4 regions of the Streptomyces sp. B3I8 genome follow, and region 2 is predicted to be linked to each of the others. Evidence: riboswitches for the same ligand, from Rfam matches in the RefSeq annotation. Region 2 holds a riboswitch; each other region holds the start of a gene.
The links. Region 2 has a riboswitch for cyclic di-AMP ahead of QFZ64_RS16845 (M23 family metallopeptidase). Riboswitches for the same ligand answer to the same signal wherever they lie in the genome.
Positions count from the first base shown of each region.

Region 1: linked by a shared signal. The riboswitch ahead of QFZ64_RS35390 (NlpC/P60 family protein) and the one ahead of QFZ64_RS16845 (M23 family metallopeptidase) in region 2 are both predicted to bind cyclic di-AMP.
Region 3: linked by a shared signal. The riboswitch ahead of QFZ64_RS06115 (C40 family peptidase) and the one ahead of QFZ64_RS16845 (M23 family metallopeptidase) in region 2 are both predicted to bind cyclic di-AMP.
Region 4: linked by a shared signal. The riboswitch ahead of QFZ64_RS30285 (M23 family metallopeptidase) and the one ahead of QFZ64_RS16845 (M23 family metallopeptidase) in region 2 are both predicted to bind cyclic di-AMP.

Region 1 is NZ_JAUSYN010000002.1:4,264,548-4,270,039, forward strand. Features, by position in the region: gene QFZ64_RS21165 (SRPBCC family protein) at 1-239, shown strand, start outside; gene QFZ64_RS35390 (NlpC/P60 family protein) at 236-2,437, opposite strand; cyclic di-AMP (ydaO/yuaA leader) riboswitch at 2,551-2,724, opposite strand; gene QFZ64_RS21175 (ATP-dependent DNA helicase) at 3,124-5,492, shown strand, end outside.
Region 2 is NZ_JAUSYN010000002.1:3,330,111-3,335,602, reverse strand. Features, by position in the region: gene ribA (GTP cyclohydrolase II) at 1-39, opposite strand, end outside; gene QFZ64_RS16865 (dihydrofolate reductase family protein) at 185-1,324, opposite strand; gene QFZ64_RS16860 (MarR family winged helix-turn-helix transcriptional regulator) at 1,451-1,963, shown strand; tRNA gene QFZ64_RS16855 (tRNA-Met) at 2,078-2,154, shown strand; gene QFZ64_RS16850 (PP2C family protein-serine/threonine phosphatase) at 2,328-3,455, shown strand; cyclic di-AMP (ydaO/yuaA leader) riboswitch at 3,835-3,991, shown strand; gene QFZ64_RS16845 (M23 family metallopeptidase) at 4,003-5,067, shown strand; gene QFZ64_RS16840 (aldo/keto reductase) at 5,350-5,492, shown strand, end outside.
Region 3 is NZ_JAUSYN010000002.1:872,644-878,135, reverse strand. Features, by position in the region: gene QFZ64_RS06140 (8-amino-7-oxononanoate synthase) at 1-619, shown strand, start outside; gene QFZ64_RS06135 (DUF397 domain-containing protein) at 670-948, opposite strand; gene QFZ64_RS06130 (helix-turn-helix transcriptional regulator) at 959-1,819, opposite strand; gene QFZ64_RS06125 (ATP-binding protein) at 2,103-2,537, shown strand; gene QFZ64_RS06120 (DUF6328 family protein) at 2,663-3,217, opposite strand; gene QFZ64_RS06115 (C40 family peptidase) at 3,353-3,826, opposite strand; cyclic di-AMP (ydaO/yuaA leader) riboswitch at 3,830-4,039, opposite strand; gene ddaH (dimethylargininase) at 4,675-5,492, shown strand, end outside.
Region 4 is NZ_JAUSYN010000002.1:6,329,459-6,334,950, reverse strand. Features, by position in the region: gene QFZ64_RS30295 (MBL fold metallo-hydrolase) at 1-570, opposite strand, end outside; gene QFZ64_RS30290 (SGNH/GDSL hydrolase family protein) at 735-1,520, opposite strand; gene QFZ64_RS30285 (M23 family metallopeptidase) at 1,749-2,663, opposite strand; cyclic di-AMP (ydaO/yuaA leader) riboswitch at 2,668-2,830, opposite strand; gene QFZ64_RS30280 (tyrosine-protein phosphatase) at 3,319-4,116, shown strand; gene QFZ64_RS30275 (DUF6126 family protein) at 4,138-4,257, opposite strand; gene QFZ64_RS30270 (helix-turn-helix domain-containing protein) at 4,254-4,880, opposite strand; gene QFZ64_RS30265 (aspartate aminotransferase family protein) at 5,141-5,492, opposite strand, start outside.

The DNA.
Region 1 (5,492 bases), 930 kb from region 2:
TCGCCGACCGGAGGTTCGTCTACGAGAACCTGGGCGGCCCCTTCCGTTCCTACCGCGGCGTCATCGAACTCACCGAGGCCCCACGGGGCGGCACCGACCTCACCTGGTCGGGGACCTTCACGCCGAAGGTCCCCCTCACCGGCCGCTTCCTGCGGCGGTATCTGACCGGCTACATGCAGCGGATGGCCGACGGACTGGCGCGGTACGCCGGCCGTTCCGACTCCTCGACGAGCCGCTAGGCGAGCCGTATGACGCCGCGGACCGCCGCCTCACCGTCGAAGTACACGGACTCCTCCCGTACGTACGCGCCCGGACGCGGGGCGTGGATCATCATGCCGTTGCCCGTGTAGATGCCCACGTGGCCGAGGTCGTCGTAGAAGAAGACCAGGTCACCGGGGTGGGCCGCGGCGAGTGGCACGGTCGTGCCGCACCGGGCCTGCTCGGCGGGCGACCGCGGCAGCAGGAATCCGGCGGCCTTCCAGGCGGCCTGGACGAGGCCGGCGGCGTCGTACGAACCGGGGCCGGTCGCGCCCATGACGTACGGCCGCCCGGTCTGCGCCCGGGCGAACGCGGCGGCGGTCGCGGCCTTGTCCGCGGCGAGGGTGCCCGCCGCGGCGGGGGCGGGCGTGGTGGCGCCGGGGGAGGAGAGTCCCGAGTGGCTCGCGGGAGGGAGGCCGCCCGTGGTGCCTGTGGCCGGGATGCCGGCCGTGGTGCCTACGGCCGGGATGCTGCCCGTGCTTTCGATGGTCGGGAGCGAGTCGCCACTGCCCGCGGGCGCGTACGTGCCGGCGCCCGCGGCGGCCGGGAAGGTCACGGTGAGGCCGGTGGCGGGAAGCGGCCCGGGACCGCCGCCGGTGGCCGCGTATGAGCCGACACCGCCGATGCCGGGGAGGCCGCCGGTGGTGCCCGGGGCGGAGAATGAGCCGATGCCGTCCGTGGCCGGGAAGCTGCCGGTGCTGCTCACGCCGGGGAAGGCTCCGGTGCCGTTCGCGGCGGGATACGCGGGGGCGCCCTCCGCCGCCGGGAAGGCTCCGGTGCCGTTCGTGGCCGGATAGGGGTCGGGGGCCGTCGGGTGGGCGTTGCCCGTGCCGAGGCCCGCTACGGCCGGGTACGCGCCCGTGCCGCCCGCGCCCGGGAACGCTCCGGCGCCGTCGCCCGTGGGGTACGGACCGGTGTTGCCGATGGCCGGGAAGGCCCCCGTGCCGTCCACGGCCGGGAAGCCGCCGTCAACCGCGGGGAAGCCGCCTGTGTTGTCCACCGCCGCCGGGTAGGCACCCGTGCCGTCCATCCCGGGGTAGGAGTAGGCAGTGCCGAGGGCCGGGAAGGAACCGGTGCCGTCCGCGGGAGGGAACGGCTGGGAGGCGCCCGCCCCCGCCATGGAACCCATGGAACCCATGGAACCCGTGGAACTCATGGAACCCATGCCGCTCACCGCCGGGAAAGCCCCGGTGTCCGTGCCCGGGTACGCGCCGGAGCCGTCGAAGCCCGGGTAGGCGGCCGCGCCGGCGCCCATGGCCGGGAACGAACCCGTGTTCTCCACGCCCGGATACGCGCCCGTAGTGCCGACCGCCGGGAACGACCCGGTGGCGCCCACGGTCGGAAAGGAGCCGGTGCTGTCGACGGCCGGGAAGGAGCCCGTGCCGCCCACGGCCGGGAAGGCATCCGTGCCGCTCGTGCCCGCGTACGCCCCGGACGGCATTCCCTGTCCCGGTCCCGGGGCGAGCTCGGCCGTGGGGGAGGAGAACGTCCACGACTGCGACTGCGACTGGGGCTGCGCCTGGGGCGCGCTCTCCAGTGCCGCACGCGGGGCGCCGGTCCGTTGCGACAGCAGTACGCGCGCTGCGGCGAGCTTCCGCTGCGTCGCCTCCTTGGACGTCCGCGGCGACCGCTGCGGCGCCGCGCTCGGCGAGGCGGGCTTCCTGGGCGCCGGCAGTGCCGGCAGCTCCCGTCCCGAAGTGCCCGGCCCGAGGGCCGGGGTCTCGCGGGCGGCACCCAGCGCCGGGGCGCCCGGCCTCCGCCGCCGCTTCTCCGTCGCGGCCACCAGTTCGGCGACGGTCCTGTCGATCGACGACTGGCGCAGGCCCTGCGGTCGCCGGTCCCCCGGGCGCTGCGCGGACCGACCGGGTGCCGGACGGTCCGGTCGCCGGTCGGCCGGCAGCACCGCCGCGACGGACGGGCCGAGTTTCGCGCGCGCCGTGTCGAGCCACTGCGTGCGCTTGGCGGCCTCCGCGGCGGGCCCCGACCGCTGCCGCTCCTTGGCGGCCAGGACGCGCGTCGCGTTGTAGGTCTCCGTGGCCGTCTCGACCCGTTGGTACAGGCTGTCGATCCGCTGCTGGACCTCCGCGTGGCTCGGTCCCGGCGGCTCGGCCTCGGGCGCGACATCCCCTGCCGGGGAGAACAGGGCCATGGGGTCCACGGCCATGGGATTCGGGGCCATGGGTTCCAGGGCCCGCGACGCTCGCGCGGGCGTACCCGGTCCTGCGGGGACCGCGGGAAACGCGGCGCGCGCACCGGCAGGGAGCGGTTTCTGGTCCGACGCCAAGGGAGGCGACTCCTTCCGTGCTCCGCCTACCGGGTTAGCTGTCGGATTCGGGCGGATGATTCCGGAAGGACTGCCCTACGGCCCGTACGCGCGGGGCGGTTGGGCCGATTCACCCCAGGTCTCGGTTGGGTCCCCGGCTCCGGCTGCCCGCGGGGGCGGGCCGGACTCGGCGGAGGCCGCGCGGCCCGGCGACGTTCGCCGGTTGCGTCGAGCGGCCTGTCGGCACCGTAGCCAACGTGTGTGTCTCGTGTGAAGGTCGGAGTGCGTTATGTCCGATACATTTTTGTGACCTTCGCGTGAGGATCCGGTTGCCGTCGACGGTTCCGGCCAACCTGCGTAATCGTTCCGTCAGTTGCCCGTCCACCGGCCCGTTCCGTCGCCGCCGCCCGGCCACCAGCGGTGATCGCGCCGAGACGGCGTCCGGGCGACCGACCGGACGGTCTGAAGCCCGGCCGCCGTGGTGGGCACCGTCGCCCGGCTGAGAGCTTCGTCACGCGGGCCGCCCCGGCGCCCCGGGGTTCCCTACGGAGTTTCCGAGGGGGAGGCCGGTTGTCGGTGGGGCGCCCTAGACTCGGGATGCGATGAGCAGCCTCTTTGACGACAGCTTCCTGGCGGACCTCCAGGCCCCGCGGGCCCACGGTGAGGAACCCCCGCCACCGCCCGAGGACGAGCACGTACCGGAGCCGATTCCGGACGATCTGTTCGGCGGGAAGTTCGACGTGCCCCCGGACAGGTGGCAGGCCGGAGCGGGGGGCTCCGGCGAGGCCGGAGCCGGAGGCGGGTACTACCGCAACGGCGCCCTCCGCCCCGTCCTGGACGCGGCGGCCCTCCTGGACGGGCTGAACGAGAACCAGCGCGCGGCCGTCGTGCACGCCGGCTCCCCCCTGCTCATCGTCGCCGGCGCCGGCTCCGGCAAGACCCGCGTGCTCACCCACCGCATCGCGCACCTGCTGGCCGAGCGCGGCGTCCACCCCGGCCAGATCCTCGCCATCACCTTCACCAACAAGGCCGCGGGCGAGATGAAGGAGCGCGTCGAGCAGCTCGTCGGCCCGCGCGCGCACGCGATGTGGGTGATGACGTTCCACAGCGCCTGCGTCCGCATCCTGCGCCGGGAGAGCAAGCGGCTCGGCTTCACCTCGTCCTTCTCGATCTACGACGCCGCCGACTCCAAGCGTCTGATGGCCCTCGTCTGTCGTGACCTGGACCTCGACCCCAAGCGCTTCCCGCCGAAGTCCTTCAGCGCCAAGATCAGCAACCTGAAGAACGAGCTGATCGACGAGGAGGACTTCGCGGCGCAGGCCGCCGACGGCTTCGAGAAGACGGTCGCCCAGGCCTACGCGCTCTACCAGTCGCGGCTGCGCGAGGCCAACGCGCTGGACTTCGACGACCTGATCATGACGACGGTCAACCTGCTGCGTGCCTTCCCGGACGTCGCCGAGCACTACCGCCGCCGCTTCCGGCACGTCCTGGTCGACGAGTACCAGGACACCAACCACGCCCAGTACGCCCTCGTGCGCGAACTGGTCGGCACCTCCGAGCACCCGGTCGACGTGCCGCCGGAGGCCCAGGTGCCGCCCGCCGAGCTGTGCGTCGTCGGTGACGCCGACCAGTCGATCTACGCCTTCCGCGGCGCGACGATCCGCAACATCCTCCAGTTCGAGGAGGACTACCCGGACGCGACGACGATCCTGCTGGAGCAGAACTACCGTTCCACGCAGACGATCCTGTCCGCCGCCAACGCGGTCATCGAGCGCAACGAGTCCCGCCGCCCGAAGAACCTGTGGACCAACGCGGGCTCGGGCGCGCAGATCACCGGCTACGTCGCCGACACCGAGCACGACGAGGCCCAGTTCGTCGCCGACGAGATAGACCGTCTCACGGACGCGGGCGAGGCCAAGGCGGGCGACGTCGCCGTCTTCTACCGCACCAACGCCCAGTCCCGTGTCTTCGAAGAGGTGTTCATCCGCGTCGGTCTGCCCTACAAGGTCGTCGGCGGTGTTCGCTTCTACGAGCGCAAGGAGGTCCGGGACGTTCTGGCCTACCTGCGGGTCCTCGCCAACCCCGAGGACTCCGTTCCGCTGCGCCGGATCCTCAACGTGCCCAAGCGGGGAATCGGCGAGCGCGCCGAGGCGATGATCGACGCCCTCGCGCAGCGCGAGCGGATCAGTTTCGCGCAGGCGCTGCGGCGCGTCGACGAGGCGTACGGCATGGCGGCCCGCTCCACCAACGCCGTCAAGCGGTTCAACGTACTGATGGAGGAACTGCGCACGGTCGTCGAGTCCGGCGCGGGCCCGGCGACGGTCCTGGAGGCCATCCTCGAACGCACCGGCTACCTGGCCGAGTTGCAGGCGTCGACGGACCCGCAGGACGAGACCCGGATCGAGAACCTCCAGGAACTCGCCGCCGTCGCCCTGGAGTTCGAGCAGGAGCGGGGCGCCGGGGCCGGGGCCGAGGACACGGCCGGGACGGGGACCGGGGGCGGGCAGGCGGCACCGGACGCCGCCACGGCGGCCGGGCCCGGGGACGGGGGAGCCGAGGGCGCGGACGCGGCGGCCGGGGATGCCGGGGCCGCAGCGGTTCCCGCGGCCGCGGCTGCTCCCGCTGCTCCCGGCGCCACCCTCGCCGACTTCCTCGAACAGGTCGCCCTGGTCGCCGACTCCGACCAGATCCCGGACGAGGAGGAGGACGGCTCGGGCGTCATCACCCTGATGACCCTGCACACCGCCAAGGGCCTGGAGTTCCCGGTCGTCTTCCTCACCGGCATGGAGGACGGCGTCTTCCCGCACATGCGCGCGCTCGGTCAGACCAAGGAGCTGGAGGAGGAGCGGCGACTGGCGTACGTGGGCATCACGCGCGCCCGGGAGAGGCTCTACCTGACCCGCGCGGCACTGCGCAGCGCATGGGGGCAGCCGTCGTACAACCCGCCCTCCCGTTTCCTGGAGGAGATCCC
Region 2 (5,492 bases):
GAGATCGCCGGGCTCGGGTGCGGCGGGCAGGTCACGCATGGCTGTCGCCCTTCTGCGGAGCGGGGGCGTGCTTCAGATTTGAAGCACGCCGGGACAGCAGCGACTCTAATACTTGCTTCAATGTTCAAGCAAGCATGATCGTGCGTCCGGGGGAGAGCCCGGGCGCGGTCCGGTCAGGGGTCGGTCAGCTCCGCCCGAGCAGATGCGCGTTCGGCCGCCTGGCCGCCGGCGCGTACTCGGGCAGGTGCACGACCCGCACGCCCTCCGCCGCGAGCACGCCGCTCCCGTCCGCCCCCGGCACGAACGTGTCCGGCTCCCGCCACGCGGTCACCACCCGCCGCACCCCCGCCGCCAGGATCAGCCGCGCGCACGGCATCGGCCGCGACGCGCGCCGGGCACACGGCTCCAGGCTGCTGTAGACCGTCGCCCCCGCCAGCCGCGGGTCGCCGGGCGTCACCTTCGCCAGCGCCGCCTCCTCCGCGTGCACCGCCGGGTCGCCGCCCTCCCGGGAGTGCCCCCGGGCCAGCTCCGTACCGTCGGCGGCCACCACCACCGCCCCCACGCTGAACGCGGTCTCCGACGGCGGGCACAGTTCCGCCAGTTCGCACGCGATCCCCAGCCACCGCCGGTCCGCCGCCGTGGCGAGCTCCTCCGCGCCGGGCGCCGCCGGCACGTACCGCATCAGCACCACGTCCCCCACGGCCCGGGTTCCCACCAGCCGCATCCGTCCCGGCGGATACGCCCCCGTCCCGAACATGCGCGGCGCGGTGGCCTGCCCCACCAGCAACGGGGCCACCGCGAGCTGCAGTTCGTCGGCGAGCCCCTGCCGCAGCAGTTCGGTGTGCACCCGGCCGCCGCCCTCCACCATCAGCCGCCGTACGCCCTTCACCTCACCCAGGTGTGCGAGCACCGCCCGCCACCCCGGCTGCGCGCCCAGCGCGACGACGTCGACGTCCGCGGGGAGCTCGTCGCGCAGCCGGGCCGCGCCCTCCTCCGTGGTGTAGACCGCCTTCGCGCCCCCCGTGTGCCAGAACCGCGCGGCCGGGTCGAGGTCGCCGGACGCGCTCACCGTCACCTTCAGGGGGTACTCCGGCCGCCCGGCCGCGACCCGTGCGGCGCGCCGCTCGGGGGAGTTGACCAGCAGCCGGGGGTTGTCGGTGCGCAGGGTGCCGGCGCCGATCAGGATCGCGTCGCTCTCCGCCCGCACCTGGTCGACACGGTCGAAGTCCTCCGGGCCCGACAGCAGCAGGCGTTCGGGGCCGGTGTCGTCGAGGAAGCCGTCCAGGGAGACGGCGGCGGACAGCAGGACGTGGGGGTGAGGCATGTGCGCGCTCCGGGATGCGAGACGACGTGCGGACTACGTGCGGACTACGTGCGGGACTGCGAAGAGGGCCGGGAGCCGGGTGCGGGCGAGGTGGTTCAACTTTTGAACAATAACTACACTGCGGTCATGACGACCCGCTGGCTCACGTCCGAGGAACAGCGTGCCTGGCGCGCATACCTCGCCGCCTCCCTGCTCCTGGAGGACGTGATCGACCGGCAGCTCCAGCAGCAGGCGGGCCTGCCGCACCTGTACTACTCGGTGCTGGCCAATCTCTCGGAGGCCCCGGACCGGCGGCTGCGCATGACCGACCTCGCCGCGTCGCTGAAGGTCACCCGGAGCCGGCTGACCTACGTCGTCACCCGCCTGGAGAGGGACGGCAGCGTGCGGCGCGAGGCACACCCGGGCGACCGGCGCGGCAGCATCGCGGTGCTCACCGACGCGGGGGCGCGGCTGCTGGAGCGTACGGCCCCGGGGCACGTCGAGACGGTGCGCGCCGCCGTGTTCGACCGGCTCACGCCGGAGCAGGTGGGGCAGCTCGAAGAGATCTGCACGCGGATCGCGGGGGCGCTGGGCAGCGAGGAACAGCGCACGACGTGCGGTGACGCGCTCCCTTGGCGACGACGCTCGTCGGCCCGCTGAGCGGTTCGCCGCAGGGAGGTGCGGGCGACCGGGCGACCGGGTGACCGGGTGAGCAGCCGCCCAGATAAACGTGGTGAACGGCGTCCCCAGGATGACGTACACTGGTTCTACCGACGCGGGGTGGAGCAGCTCGGTAGCTCGCTGGGCTCATAACCCAGAGGTCGCAGGTTCAAATCCTGTCCCCGCTACCACGTCCCCGGGGGCGGAGGCCGAAAGGCTTCCGCCCCCGGGGTTTTTGTCGTATCACCGTTCACTGTCCGTACCGCCGTCCCGTACCGCCACCTCCAACCGCCCACTCCGTCCCCGCCACCCGCCCGGCTCACCGGGGGGTGCCCCGCGACGCCGCCCCGGTGACGCTGGTGACGTGGGGCAGCGGACTGAGAAACGGTCGACCGTGACCGCCGGGAACAGCAGCCGCGATGCGGCCGGCGTCCGTGTCGCGCTGCCCTTCCTCCCGGTGCTGCTGCTCGCCGCCGCGATCGTCTACGACTGCCTCACTCCGGTCGACTTCACCGCCGCTCCCCTCTTCACCGCGGCCCCCCTCGTCGCCTCCTTCCTGTACTCGTTGCGCGGTACCGTCCTGACAGCCGTGGTCGCCGTCCTGGCCGTGGCCGCGATTCACCTCGCCTTCGGCGTCATGTCGAACATCGACACCACCACCGAGCTGCTGACGGTCAGCACCGTCGCCGCCCTCGCCGTCCTGATCAACGTGCTCGTCGGCCGTGCCGGAGCCCGGCTGGCCTCCGTCCGTCACATCGCCGAGGCCGCGCAGCTCGCCGTCATGCCGCAGCCGGCCGAGCGCGTCGCGGGCCTCGACGTCGCCGCACGTTACGAGGCCGCGCAGGACGGGGCCGCGATCGGCGGCGACCTGTACGCGGTCCAGGACTCCCCGCACGGCGTGCGCCTGGTGCTGGGGGACGTGCGCGGCAAGGGCATCAGCGCCGTCAGCGTCGTCGCCGTCGTCATCGGGGCGTTCCGGGAGGCCGCCGAGCGGGAGGCCACGCTCGGCGCAGTCGCCCAGCGGCTCGAACGCGCGCTCGCCCGCGAGGCCGGCCGACGCCGGGACCTGGACTCCTTCGAGGGGTTCACCACCGCCGTCCTCGCCGAGATCCCGCACGACTGCACCCTCGTCCGCCTCGTCAACCGCGGCCACCCCGCCCCGCTGCTCCTGTACGACGACGGGAGGCTGCGCGTGCTCGAACCGCGCGAGTCCGCACTGCCGCTCGGCATGGGCGAGCTGGGCAGGTGGCCCGAACGCGCGGACGAGGCCGCGCTGCCGTACGGCGCCACGCTCCTCTTCCACACCGACGGGCTCTCCGAGGCCCGCGACCGGCACGGCGAGTTCTACGACCCCGCCACCCGGCTCGTCGGCCGCACCTTCTCCGGGCCGGACGCGCTGCTGAGCTTCCTTGCCGACGAGGTCGCCCGGCACACCGGCGGACGGGCGACGGACGACCTGGCGCTGCTGGCGGTACGACGGCCACATCCCTGAGGGGGCATGGTCGGCCGCGACGTCCGGGGCCACGTCCGGGCCGTCGTCTCCGGAGGACGTCCGGGCCGTCGTTTCCGAGGGTGTTCGTACCGGCGTTTCCGGACGGTGCGGGGCGTCGGTGCCGGTGGGTGCCGAGGGTGTCACCTGTCGTGACCGGATCGTGTCCCCCGGTGGGTTTACTGACCGCACGTCCGGGGCGCGGCTCTGCCTGAGGCCCTCATGGGGCCCGGTCAACTCGCCCGTTTTGCGGGGCTCGTGGCGCAAAAGTCCTGGCCAAGACGTGTAACTCGGGCCACTGAACAGCTTGGAATGTGCACCCCAGGTCTATTAACGTTCGATAACGCAGCACGGTCGTCCCAGCCGTCACAGGAGGCGGCCCCGTGCTCATCTGCCTAATCCCGCAAGGGAGCCGGGGAACCACCATTCAGGGGTGAATCGCGCGGCGGCCGCCGAGTGGACGCGGCCGTCGTACACGCGTAGGAGACCTTCCTGCTCCGAACCCGTCAGCTAACCCGGCAGGCGAGAGGAAGGAAAGGAGTGCGCCCACGTGGCGTCCAACCGGCCTGCCCAGAACCCCTCGTACGCTCCTGCCGGCACCGAGGTCGTCGACTTCGACCGCCGTTCCGAGGAGGGCACCTGGGAGGAGTGGAATCCCACCGCGGAGTCCGTTCGTCCCGTCCGTGGCCGGCACCGCGTCGCCAAGCAGCGCGGGGGCGGACTCGCGCGCAGCTCCACCGTTCTGGGCGTCGGCGTGATCGCCGCGGTCGGCGCGGGTGGCATGGCCACCGCGCAGACCGCCAAGCCGCCGGTCTCCATCTCCCTGCCGGACCTGTCCTCGGTCACCGAGTCGGCCAAGGCGCTGGTCGGTGACGACTCCGGTCACGACTCCGGCGACCACGCCGACACCACCGCGCAGACCGCCTCCGCCCCGCTCACCGGCGCCGGACTGACCGGCGTCGACACCGCCGCGGGCACCACGGACGCGGGCGAGGCGCTGCGCGCCCGGATCATGCGGCAGGCCGAGGCCCAGCAGGACCAGGTGGACAGCGCCACCGCGAAGGCCGCCGAGGCCGCCGCCGCCAAGCAGGCGGCGTCCGCCGCCGAGGAGGCGGAGGCGAAGGCGGAGAAGAAGGCCGCCGACGCGAAGGAGAAGGCGGAGGCGGAGGCCAAGAAGAAGGCCGCCGCGAAGAAACTCGCCGAGCTGGCCAAGCAGTTCACGCTGCCGACCTCCTCGTACACGATCACCTCGACCTTCGGTGAGGCCGGATCGATGTGGTCGTCCGGCTATCACACCGGCCTCGACTTCGCCGCGCCCACCGGCACGCTCATCAAGGCGATCCACAGCGGCACGATCACCGAGGCGGGCTGGGCCGGCTCCTACGGCTACCGCACGATCCTCACCCTCGACGACGGCACCGAGCTCTGGTTCTGCCACCAGTCCTCGATCAGCGTCAGTGTCGGGCAGAAGGTGAGTACGGGCGAGGTCATCGGCCGCGTCGGTGCCACCGGCAACGTCACCGGTCCGCATCTGCACCTGGAGGTCCACCCCGGCGGCGCGGCCACGGGGATCGACCCGATGGCGTGGCTGCACGGCAAGGGGCTGAATCCCTGAGCCCGCCAAGGCCCCGCCGGGCCGGTCCCTGTCGGGCCGGTCCCTGTCGGGCCTCTGGCAGGGCCGGTCCCTGCCGGGCTTCGGGCCGGGCCGGTCCCCGTCGAGTCGATTCCGGCTGCGCCTGCCCCACCGACCCGGCCCCGCCGTGCCGTGCCGTGCATCGCCGGCCGGCCGTGTCCTTTCGGGCAGCGCACTGCCCTGCCGGGCCGATTCGCGACGGAATCGTCCCGGAGTCCGCGATTCCGCGCGCGGACTGCGGAGACTTCTACTTAACATCGTTAAATGATGTCACTTCGCCCTCTGGGCTCAACCCATCTCGCGGTCGCTCCCCTCTGCCTCGGCGGCAATGTCTTCGGCTGGACCGCCGACGAGGCCGCGTCCTTCGCCGTGCTGGACGCCTACACGGCCGCCGGAGGCAACTTCGT
Region 3 (5,492 bases), 2.5 Mb from region 2:
CGGCGACGCGGCACCGCTCACCCGACTGGCCGCAATGGCACGGGAATCCGAGGCCGGTCTGGTCCTCGACGACGCCCACGGGCTCGGCGTGCTCGGCGCGGGTGGCCGGGGTGCCCCGTACGGGGCGGGGCTCGCGGGCGCGCCGGAGGTGGTGGTCACGGCGACGCTGTCGAAGTCGCTCGGCAGTCAGGGCGGGGTCGTCCTGGGGTCGGCGGCGGTGATCGAACACCTGGTCAACACGGCCCGGACGTTCATCTTCGACACCGGGCTGGCCCCGGCCGCCGCGGGCGCGGCACTCGCCGCGCTGCGGCTGCTGCGCCGTGAACCGGGGCGTGCCGACCGGGTGCGGGAGGTGGCCGTCACCCTGTACGAGCGGCTGACGGCGGAGGGGTTCGAGGCGGTACGGCCGGACGCGGCCGTGGTCTCCGTGCGGGCACCGTCCCCCGAGCGGGCGGTGCGGTGGGCGGAGGACTGCCGGACGGCGGGACTCGCCGTCGGCTGCTTCCGCCCACCCTCCGTGCCCGACGGTGTCTCCCGGCTGCGGCTGACCGCACGCGCGGACCTGACGGACGGCCAGATCGACCAGGCCGTCGAGACGGTCCGCGCGACGCGGCCGTGACCGAGCAGGTGCTCGTCGATGCGCTCCGTTCGGTTCGTTCGCGGTTCGGTTCAGTCCAGCGAGTCGAGAAAGTCCCGCCAGGCCCCGGGGGCGAAGCACACGGCGGGCCCCGGGACCCGCTTGGAGTCGCGCACGGCGACCAGCCCGGCCCAGGGTCCGGAGCCCGGGCAGGCCGTCTCCACACAGTTGTTCATGCCGGTGCTGTGGCTGCTGCGCAGCCAGCGCACCCCGGGCAGGGACGTGCCGGCGGGCAGGGCCCGGGGGATGTCGGAGCGGGCGGCGCACACGGCGGCGGAGACAGAAGCGGAAGTGGAAGCGGAAGCGGGCATGGGTTCCTCCTTACGCGCGTTCGGCGAGCGCGGTGAGGTGATCCAACGAGTCCTCGGGCGAGAGAGCGTTGCTCTGCAAGGTGCTGAAGGCCTCGGCGTAGGCCTGGAGTTCTTCTTTCCGTTCGAGATAGAGGCTACTCGTCAAGTGGTCGAGAACAACTACGTCCAGATCAGAAGTGCTCGGAAATGAGAAGATAACGAAAGGGCCGGTGATGCCGATGTGCGCCCCGGCGGCGAACGGCAGTACCTGGAGCCGGACATGGGGCAGACGGGCGGCCGTCACCAGCCGTCTGAGCTGCGCCTCCATCACCTCGGGGCCGCCCACCTCGCGGCGCAGCACCGCCTCGTCGAGCACCGCGCTCATCCGCAGCGGCGGGTCCGCGCGCAGCACGTCCTGCCGGGCGAGGCGCACCTCCACCAGCGTGTCGAGGTTGGCGTCGTCCGGCGGACCGATCGCGGCGCGGGTCACCGCACGGGCGTACTCCGGTGTCTGCAACAGCCCCGGCACGACCAGCGTCTCCAGCGTGCGCATCGCGGAGGCCTGCGACTCCAGGCTGATGAAGTCCCGGTAGGCGGGCGGCAGCACCCCCCGGTACGCGTGCCACCAGTTCTGCCGGCCACCGCCGTCCTCCGACCCCGCGAGCACCAGCAACAACTCGCGCAACTGCGGGTCGACGACCCCGTAGGCGTCCAGCAGCAGCCGCACATCGGCCGGTTTCACTCCACTGGAACCTGTCTCGATCCGGCTCACCTTCGACTGGTGCCAGCCCACCCGGGACGCCGCCTGTCCGCTGGTGAGACCCGCCTGCGCGCGCTGGGCGCGTAATTCCGCGCCGAGTTTGCGGCGGCGCACCGCTGGTCCGTACTGCATGGCCGACTCCTTCCGCCCGGCGTGCGCGCACGCGCCGCGGTGACGGTGAGCGACAGCGGGCCCGGTGGGCGACGGTAGAGGATGGACCGAGCAATCGCCCATATACGGTCGGTCATCGGATAGTTCACCGCTTCGGGCGACAGATATATGCATATCTTGGGGGATCGGCAGCAGGGAGCCCGTGGGTGGTGGCAGTCTGACGCGCAGCACCAAGTCCGGGACCGTACGCGAACCGTCCGCTCCGTGCCGGGCTCCGGTCCCGTGGGAAAGGGGCGACGTCGCCATGGCAGATCACCAGGAAGCATCCGTCACTCTGCCGAGCGATCCCGCCTCGGTCTGCGCGGCCCGAAGATACGTGGCGGGCGTGCTCACCGACTGGGGACTGCCACCCGACGCCGCCGACACCGTGCGCCTGATCGTCTCCGAGCTCGCCACCAACGCCGTGCAGCACACCTTGGGGATGTCGCCGACCTTCACGGTCGACCTCGCCCTGGACCGGGACGAGCAGCTCCGCGTCGGGGTCACCGATGGCCATCCGCGCTTCCCCGAGCGGCTGCCGGCGGCCGTGCAGCGGGACAACGGGCGCGGTCTGGTCATCGTGCGCTGTCTGACCGCGGAGTACGGCGGGCGGCTCAGCGTGCGGCCCACCCGGGAGGGCGGGAAGAGGATCGAGATCGAGCTGCCGTGGAAGGTGCCCGCGATCCAGCCGGACCCGTGACGGGACGGGATCCAGCCGGGCCCGTGACGGGACGGGATCCAGCCGGGCCCGTGACGGGACGGGATCCAGCCGGGCCCGTGACGGGACCCGGTCCGACCGGACCCGGGAGCGGCATGGCCGGCCGCTCAGCCGCCGGAGTCCCTCCGGTCCGGGTCGTCGGGCGTCTGTGTGGAGCCCTTGGTGACCTGCTGTCGGTCCGTGCGGACACCGGTGCGGCGGACCAGCCGCGGCAGGACGCCCCACAGCAGGACGCATGCCGCCATGGTTCCCGCGCCCGCGGCGATGCCCGCCCCCCGGCCCAGCGTCACGTCCACCACGAGCAGCACCGAGCCGGTGAACGCCAGCATCAGTACCGCCAGGCCCGCCGAGGCCAGTCGTGAGGAGACCTGCACGATCAGCGGCTTGGCGTTCTGCTGGAACAGCGAGCGGTGCAGCGCCGCCGGCGCGGTGAACAGGACGGCCGCCAGCATCGCCAGCAGCAGCGTGACGACGTACGTCGCGCGCTGGAACGTGTCGATGTGCGGGAAGCGCTGCGTGAAGGCCAGCGTCAGCAGGAAGGCGAACAGGATCTGCACGCCCGCCTGGGTGACGCGCACCTCCTGCAGCAGCTCGGCGAAGTTGCGGTCGGCACGCTCCAGCGGGGTCTCGTTGCGTTGGTCGTGGTGAGGACGGTCGGCCATGACTGACAGATAACCGTTCCACGGCCCGTCATGCCCCTGACCGGCACGGACCACCGGGGTGCCGGGGCCCGCCGTGCGGGTACGAACGCCGGGGGCCCGGCACCGGAGTACGGGTACCGGGGCCCCGGCGGGCGGTCAGCGCACCCTGCCGTACCAGACGCTCCTGGTCCACAGCTTCTGCAGCCGTACGACGTCACCCGTCTTCGGCGCGTGCCAGATCTTCCCCTTACCGGCGTAGATGCCCACGTGGTACACGTAACTGCCCGTGTGGAAGAACACCAGGTCGCCCGCCTTGCGGTGGGACGACGAGATGTGACGCGTCTTGTTGTACTGGGCCGCGGCCGTCCGGGGCAGCTTCTTGCCCGCCTTCTTGAACGAGTACAGCGTCAGCCCGGAGCAGTCGAACCGGTGCGGTCCGGTGGCGCCCCACTGGTAGGGGGCGCCCTTCTTCGACGCCGCGACGTGCAGCGCCTTCGTCGCCGTGGTCGCGGCGGACGCCTGGGAGGCGACGCCGGGGACCGCGATGCTGCCGCCCACGGCGGCGAGGGTGAGGGCCGAGGCGGTGCCGGCCCGGGTCAACAGCGACGGGACACGATCGAGCGCAGTCATGCGCAACCCTTCGTCAGCCGCCTGTGAAGGATGACCTGTCGGATTCGGGCTGGCGAAGTTGCCCGGCCGCTGACGCGGCTTCACCCCAAGGGCTGCTCGGCACGGACCGTGTGTCCGTCCCGGCGACCCGTCGTGCTCGGGTCCTCCACTCCTGCCGATCCACTCCTGTCGACCGGTCATCCGGGCGGCGGCAGGATTCGGCGTCCGCCCGGACCGCCCCGCCTCTTGTGGCGGGGGCTGTCGGAAGGGATCTTCACCCATCGAAGTCCGAAAATCCCAACGGAACCGGAGGTTTGTGTTGTTACTCACCACTCTGCTGTTCGAGTGAACACCCTTTGTTTCGGCCCGCGTCCAGAACCGGGAGGAGCCCCGGACCAGCACCGGAACACCTCGTTCCGCTTGGTGTCCACCCGGGTCGCGCAACCGGGCGGGTCCCGAAAGACGAGGTGTGTCTACGCCGAAAGGGGGTACCCCGTCCGGCCCCTCGCGCCGGGAGTGTCGCCGGGTGCGAGGGAACGTGGGGGGCGGCCGCCGGCCGACCGTCGGCCGGCCGCGAGCTCCCGCGGGCCGGCCGTGGGGCGCCGGGGTCGGTCGCCGCCGCGCCAGAAGGATGCGGGCTCCGCGCCACGCGTGAGCCATGACGAGCCCCCGCCGCCCAAGAACCCATGCGGGCCCCCGCCGGGCAGGAGCCGTTGCGGGCCCTCACCACGCAAGAACGTTGCGGACCCCCGCACTCTCACGCAGTGAAGCTGCGCGTACGCGCAGTTTTCATCACTTGTCCGGCGCTCTTCGCCGTCTCTACCGTGGTCTCACCCCCTTCGGCACCGCATCAGCGGAGGTACCCCTTCGTGCCCGAATCCCGTGTGCCGCGCCCTCGGCGCTACCTCGTCTGCGAACCCACGTACTTCACCGTCCGGTACGCGATCAATCCCTGGATGCACCCCGACGTCCCCGTCGACACCGGCCTCGCCCTGATCCAGTGGCGGAACCTGGTCCGCGCCTACCGCGACCACGGCCACACCGTCGAGACCGTGCCCCCCGTCCCCGGCCTCCCGGACATGGTCTTCGCCGCCAACTCCGCCCTCGTCCTGGACGGCCGCGTCTTCGGCTCCCTCTTCCACGCCCCCGAACGCCGCCCCGAGTCGAGCGCCTACGCGGCCTGGTTCAAGGCCGCCGGCCACGACGTGTACCGGCCCGAGTCGGTGTGCGAGGGCGAGGGCGACCTCGTTCCGGCCGGCCGGTACATCCTCGCCGGCACCGGCTTCCGCACCACCCCCGAAGCCCACCGCGAGGCCCAGGAGTTCTTCGGCGCCCCGGTCATCGGGCTGCGTCTGGTGGACCCGTACTTCTACCACCTCGACACCGCCCTGTGCGTCCTCGACCCGGTGGACCCCAGCGCCCCCTCCGCCCCCGGCCGGGAGGCGAACATCGCCTACTACCCGGACGCGTTCTCGCCGGGCAGCCGCGAGGTACTGGCCCGGCTGTTCCCGGACGCGGTGCTCGCCACCCGCCGGGACGCGCTCGCCCTCGGCCTCAACTCGGTCTCGGACGGCCGCCACGTCTTCCTCCCTCCGCGCGCCACGGACCTCGCCGACCGGCTCGCCCGCCGCGGATACGTCCCCGTCCCCGTCGACCTGTCGGAGTTCCTCAAGGCCGGCGGCGGCAT
Region 4 (5,492 bases), 3.0 Mb from region 2:
GCGTTCCAGGTGGGCGCCGACGCCGAGCGGCACCGCGAAGAGCGTGTCCGTGCCGGCCAGTGCCTTGATCGTGGGCAGGTCGAGGTGGTCGTAGTGGTCGTGCGAGATGACGACCACGTCGACCGGGCCGAGCGCGGCCAGCGGCAGCGGGACGGGGTGCAGCCGCTTGGGGCCGATGAAGTCGAACGGGGAGCAGCGCTGCCCCCACACCGGGTCGAACAGGACGCGCTGTCCGTCGATCTCGGCGAGGATGCTGGAGTGGCCCGTCCAGGTGAGCCGGAGGCCGCTCTTCGGGGGCCGGGCGAGGTCGGCGACGGTCGTGGCGTGCACGGGGATGGTGCCGGTGGGGGCCCGTCGGGCGCGGGACTCCTTGTCGAGGTACTCCTTGGCCATCCCCAGGGCGGAGCCGCCGGACTCGCGGGTGCGGGTGCCGTCCGGGTTGACGAAGACGCCGTCGGCGAAGTTCGGGGAGCGGCGGATGCGGGCCATGCGTGCGCCCGTCGGGTCCGCGCCGAAGGAAAGCGGCCGTATGGGGCGCGGCCGGGTGGTGGGGGTACGTAGGCCGGTCACGGCGTCTCCAGTGGTGATCGTGGTGCGGTCCGTTTTCCGCGTCAACGGTTGTGGGGCGGCTGTGGGTTCCCGGGGGGTGGGTGGGGGTGCGGGGGTACGGGGAGGGCGCCGGGGAGGTCCTTCGCCCCCGCCGCCCCTTTCCCGTCCCGACCCCGGGCTCCCCCTCAGACCGCCGTGCCGATCCGCATCCTGATGTCCTCCGGGGACAGCGGGCCCTTGGCCACCGCCGTGTCGCCGGAGGACTGGCCGCGCAGCCGTCGGCCGATCCACGGCACGAGGTGCTCGCGCGCCCAGTGGATGTCGTCGCGGCGGATCTCCAGCGTCCCGCGCGGCGGCAGCGGCGGCCACGGCTGGTCGGGGTCGGCCGGGATCTCCAGGCCGAGGAGCTGGCCGGCGCGCAGGGCGACCCGGGTGTGCCCCTCGGGCGAGAGGTGCAGCCGGTCGGTGTCCCACGCCCGCCGGTCCTGCACCGTGCGCAGCGACCACAGGTCGAGCACGGGGCACCCGTAACGGTCGGCGATGGCCCGCACGTGCCCGTTGTACGTCGCGATCTTGCCGCGCAGGTGCTTGAACACGGGGACACCGCGGGTGTCGAAGCCGGTGGTCACCATCACCGTGCCGACCGTGCCGGTGAGGCGGGCGACCGCGCGCTCGAACCGTTCGGCGACCTCGTCCGGGTCGGTGCCGGGCCGGATGATGTCGTTGCCGCCCGCGCAGAAGGAGACCAGGTCGGGAGCGAGCTCCAGGGCCCGCGGGAGCTGGTCCGCGACGATCTGGTCGAGCAGTTTCCCGCGTACGGCGAGGTTGGTGTACCGGAAGTCGCCCTCGGGCCGCCGGTCGGCGAGGAGGACCGCGAAACGGTCGGCCCAGCCGACGAAGGCCCCGTCCGGCCCGGGGTCGCCCACGCCTTCGGTGAAGCTGTCCCCCACCGCCACGTACGACCCGATCACTGATCTGTTGTCACTCTTCGAATCGTCTGCCACATCGGCCCATCCTTCCTCCTGGGATGTGAGCTACGCGACCGTAAGGAGGGATTGACGGGCGGTGAGATACCCCACGGGTCAAGGCTTGGTCAATCGCGGAATAAGGCGCCGTCGCGACGCGCGGGGACGAAAGGGCACGGCCGAAGGCCGGACCCCGGGGATCGAGGGTCCGGCCTTCACAGGGCGCGGGAGCCGTCAGCCGACGGTGACGCCGTGGGCGCGCAGGTAGGCGACCGGGTCCACGTCCGAGCCGTAGTTCGGGGTGGTCCGGATCTCGAAGTGCAGGTGCGGCCCGGTCACGTTGCCGGTGGCGCCGGAGAGGCCGAGCTGCTGGCCCTCGGTCACGGTCTGGCCGGCCGAGACGGAGAGCTGCGAGAGGTGGGCGTACTGGGCGTAGTGGCCGTCGGCGAGCTTGAGGACGACCTGGTTGCCGTACGCGCCGCCCCAGCCGGCGGAGACGACGGTGGCGTCGGCTATGGCCTTGACGCTGGTGCCGGTCGGGACCACGAAGTCGGTGCCGGTGTGGTAGCCGCTGGACCACATGCTGCCGGCGGTGTGGTAAGCGGTGCCGATGACGGCGCCCTGGACCGGCAGGGTGTACCCGGAGGAGCTGCTCGCGGCGGGCTCGGCGGAGGAGGCGGCGGACCGGCCGGTCTGCGCGGACGCGGGCTTCTCGGCGTTCGCGGACTTCTCTGCGGTGCCGCTCCTGGCCGGGGCCTCGTGCGCGGCGGAGGACGAACCCGTCGCGTGCGCCGGAGCCTTGGCACCGAGGGTGAGCTTCAGGCCGGGGTGGATGAGCGACGGGTCGGTCCCGACGGCCGCACGGTTGTCGTCGTAGAGCTTGTGCCAGCCGCCGGCGACGTGCTGCTCGTCGGCGATCCTGGCGAGCCAGTCGCCGGCCTTCACCGTGTAGGTGCGGGCGGCGCCCTCGTGAGCGCCCGCCGTGACGGAGGTGGCGGAGTGCTCGGGTGCGGCGGCCGGGGTGGCCGCGTGGGCGCCGGTGGCAACCAGCAGGGGCAGCGCGATCGCGGCGCCACCGGTTCCGGCGGCGGCGAGGGAGGTGGTGATGAACCGGGCCTTGGTACGGCGGTGCTTACCCTTCGCGGGCATGTCGAATTCCTCTCCTGCGCCTGCGAGGTGAGCTGTCGGGTGCGAGCTGGAGATGCCCGGCCGTGTGATTCCACGGCTTTACCCCGAGCCTGTCCTGGAAGACCGGACCAGGCGATGTACCTGTGGGTCCCCCGCTCCTGCCGAGTGCGGGTGGGTGAGTGCGGATTCCGGGCGGCGGCAGGATTAGGCGTTCCGCTCGGAACGAGGGGGAACGTAAGCGAAATGGCGCCGCGACCACAAGCTTTGGATTTCCCGGGCACCGGGTTCTCTTGATCGATTCACAGAATTCACGCCGCCGCACAGAAATGGACGATCTTCTTCTCCCGCCGAATTCACCGACGGAACAGGCGAATTACGTGAACATGACGTTCGACGCCCCGTCACGGATATGACGCTGCTCACGCGCCGCTCGTCGATGTGGAGCAATACCGGGCCAGTTGGAGTGAAGCGACCAAGAATGACTATTCGGACAGAAACCCCTTATAGGGATCGACCGATTGGCCGCATGGTCCGTTTCACGGCATTCGCGGCGATGAGAGGCCCGTGGACGATGCGTGTACGGAACATGCTTGCCGGGGGCACCCGTGCCGTATCGTCGTCGGCGGTACGCGCCCCGCCGACGAGCCGCGTCGGCGGACGGATGGGAGGAGCACCCGTGACACAGCAGGTCCCGTCGACCGAGCCCGAGCTGGCCGGAGTGCGCAACTTCCGCGACCTGGGCGGGCTGCCGACCACGGACGGCCGGCGCGTGGCGTTCGGCAGGCTGTTCCGCAGCGGCCACCTCGCCCATGCGACGGCCGAGGACGCGGAGTTCCTCACCTCCCTGAACCTGCGCACGGTCTTCGACTTCCGCAACGCCGCCGACCACAAGCTGGAGGGCCCGGACGTGGAGCTGCCGGGCGTACGCAACGTGGGCATGCCGCTGTCCGACCCGGCCGACGGCGCGGAGTTCTGGAAGATGGTGCGCGAGGGGGACCTGGACCAGCTGCGGGAACTGCTGGCCGACGGCCGGGCCGAGGCCCGCATGATCGCCTCGTACCGCGCGATCGTCCGCGGACGCACGGCGGAGCACGCGCGGGTGCTGGGCACGCTGGCCGACGGCGGCGCGCCCGCGCTGATGCACTGCTCGGCGGGGAAGGACCGGGCGGGGCTGTCGATCGCCGTGACACTGCTCGCCCTGGGCGTGGAGCGGGACGCGATCGTCGCCGACTATCTGGAGTCGAACGCGAAGCACCGCCGGTACAAGGTGCGGCGCACCGCGTCCTCGCCGGACGCGTACTCCGCCGAGGTGATGGAACTGCTCGGCCCGCTGTTCGACGCGCGGGCCGAGTACCTCCGGGCGGCGTTCACCACGATCGAGGAGACCTGGGGCGGGGTGGACGCCTACCTGGGACAGGGTCTGGGAGTCACCCCCGAGGTGCGCACGCGGCTGCGCGAGCACCTGCTGGACTGAGGAAGCCTCCCCGGGCCGGGCCTACTTGGCGCCCACCTGGAAGAGCAGCCAGATGAAGGCGGCGAAGAGGTGGCCGACGGCCAGGTAGACGAGCAGCCTGATCCACAGGGCGCGCGGGAATTTCGTCTCGTAGTCGCTCATGGGGTGTCTCCGGTGAGAGGTCCGAGGCAGAGCGCGGTGCTCGGGCTCTGCAGGAGGGTGTGGACGAACAGCAGCTCGCAGCCGGCGCGGTCGGCGGCGGCGAGGCGGTGCGGGGTGAGCGAGTCGAAGTGCGCGCTGTCCCCGGCGTCGAGGAGATGCGCGGTGTCGCCGAGGCGGAGGCGGAGCCGGCCGCGCAGGACGTGGAGCCACTCCTCCCCCGGGTGGACGCGGACGATGTCGCCCTGCGTGCCGTGCGGGACGTGGACGCGCAGTGCCTGCATGCCGCGGGCGGGGGCGCCGGCCTGCCAGTACGTCCAGCCGCCGGCCTGCGTCGGTTCCGCGCGGGCGGCGCGGACGACGGCGTCGCGCTCGGCGACGGTCTCGCCGAGCAGTTCGGAGACGGTCGTGCCGTAGACGCGGGCGAGCGTGAGCAGGACGGGGAGTGAGGGGTGGCGATGGCCGGTCTCCAGGCGGGAGAGGTGGGCCGGCGAGAGGTTCGCGGCCTGGGCCGCGGTCTCCAGGGTCATGCCTGTGCGGTGGCGGTGGGCGCGGAGTTGCGGGGCGACGGTGGGGAGGGCCGCGCCGGGCTCCGCCGGGGGTGGCGGATCGGAAGGGCTGCTCATACCTCGATTGAGCCAGATTTTTGCCCGCTGGGCAATTTTCTTGCCTGAGAGGCAAAAGCGTGCGAAGGTGTGCCCACCCGGTCTCAACGCCCCCGCCGCCCCTGCCCTTCCCGTCCCCAGGGGGCTCCGCGCCCCTGGACAGGGGCGCGGAGAACTGCGCGAGAAGCCCCGCCCACCCGCACGTCCGGGGTCCGAAGGGGCAGAGCCCCTTGAGGGACGGGAGCGGGAAGGTGCGGCCGGGGCGAAAACCCGGGCGCCCCCTACCTCGCCGCCACCGCCTGCCTCACCAGCGTCTTGCCGAAGTCCCACATGAGACCCCCCTCGTGCGCGTCGTCCATGACCGCCGTGAACGCCTCCAGGAACCGGTCGACATCCGCCTCGTCCACCACCAACGGCGGAATCAGCTTGATCACCTCCAGATGGTCCCCGGACACCTGCGTCAGGATCCGGTGCCGCTGCAACAGCGGCACGACGACCATCTGCGCGAACAGCCCCTTCCGCGCCGCCTGCAGCATCGCCCACCGGCTCCGCAGCTTCAGCGACTTCGGCCGGCCGAACTCGATGCCGATCATCAGCCCCCGCCCGCGCACCTCGGCGAGCAGCTCGTACCTC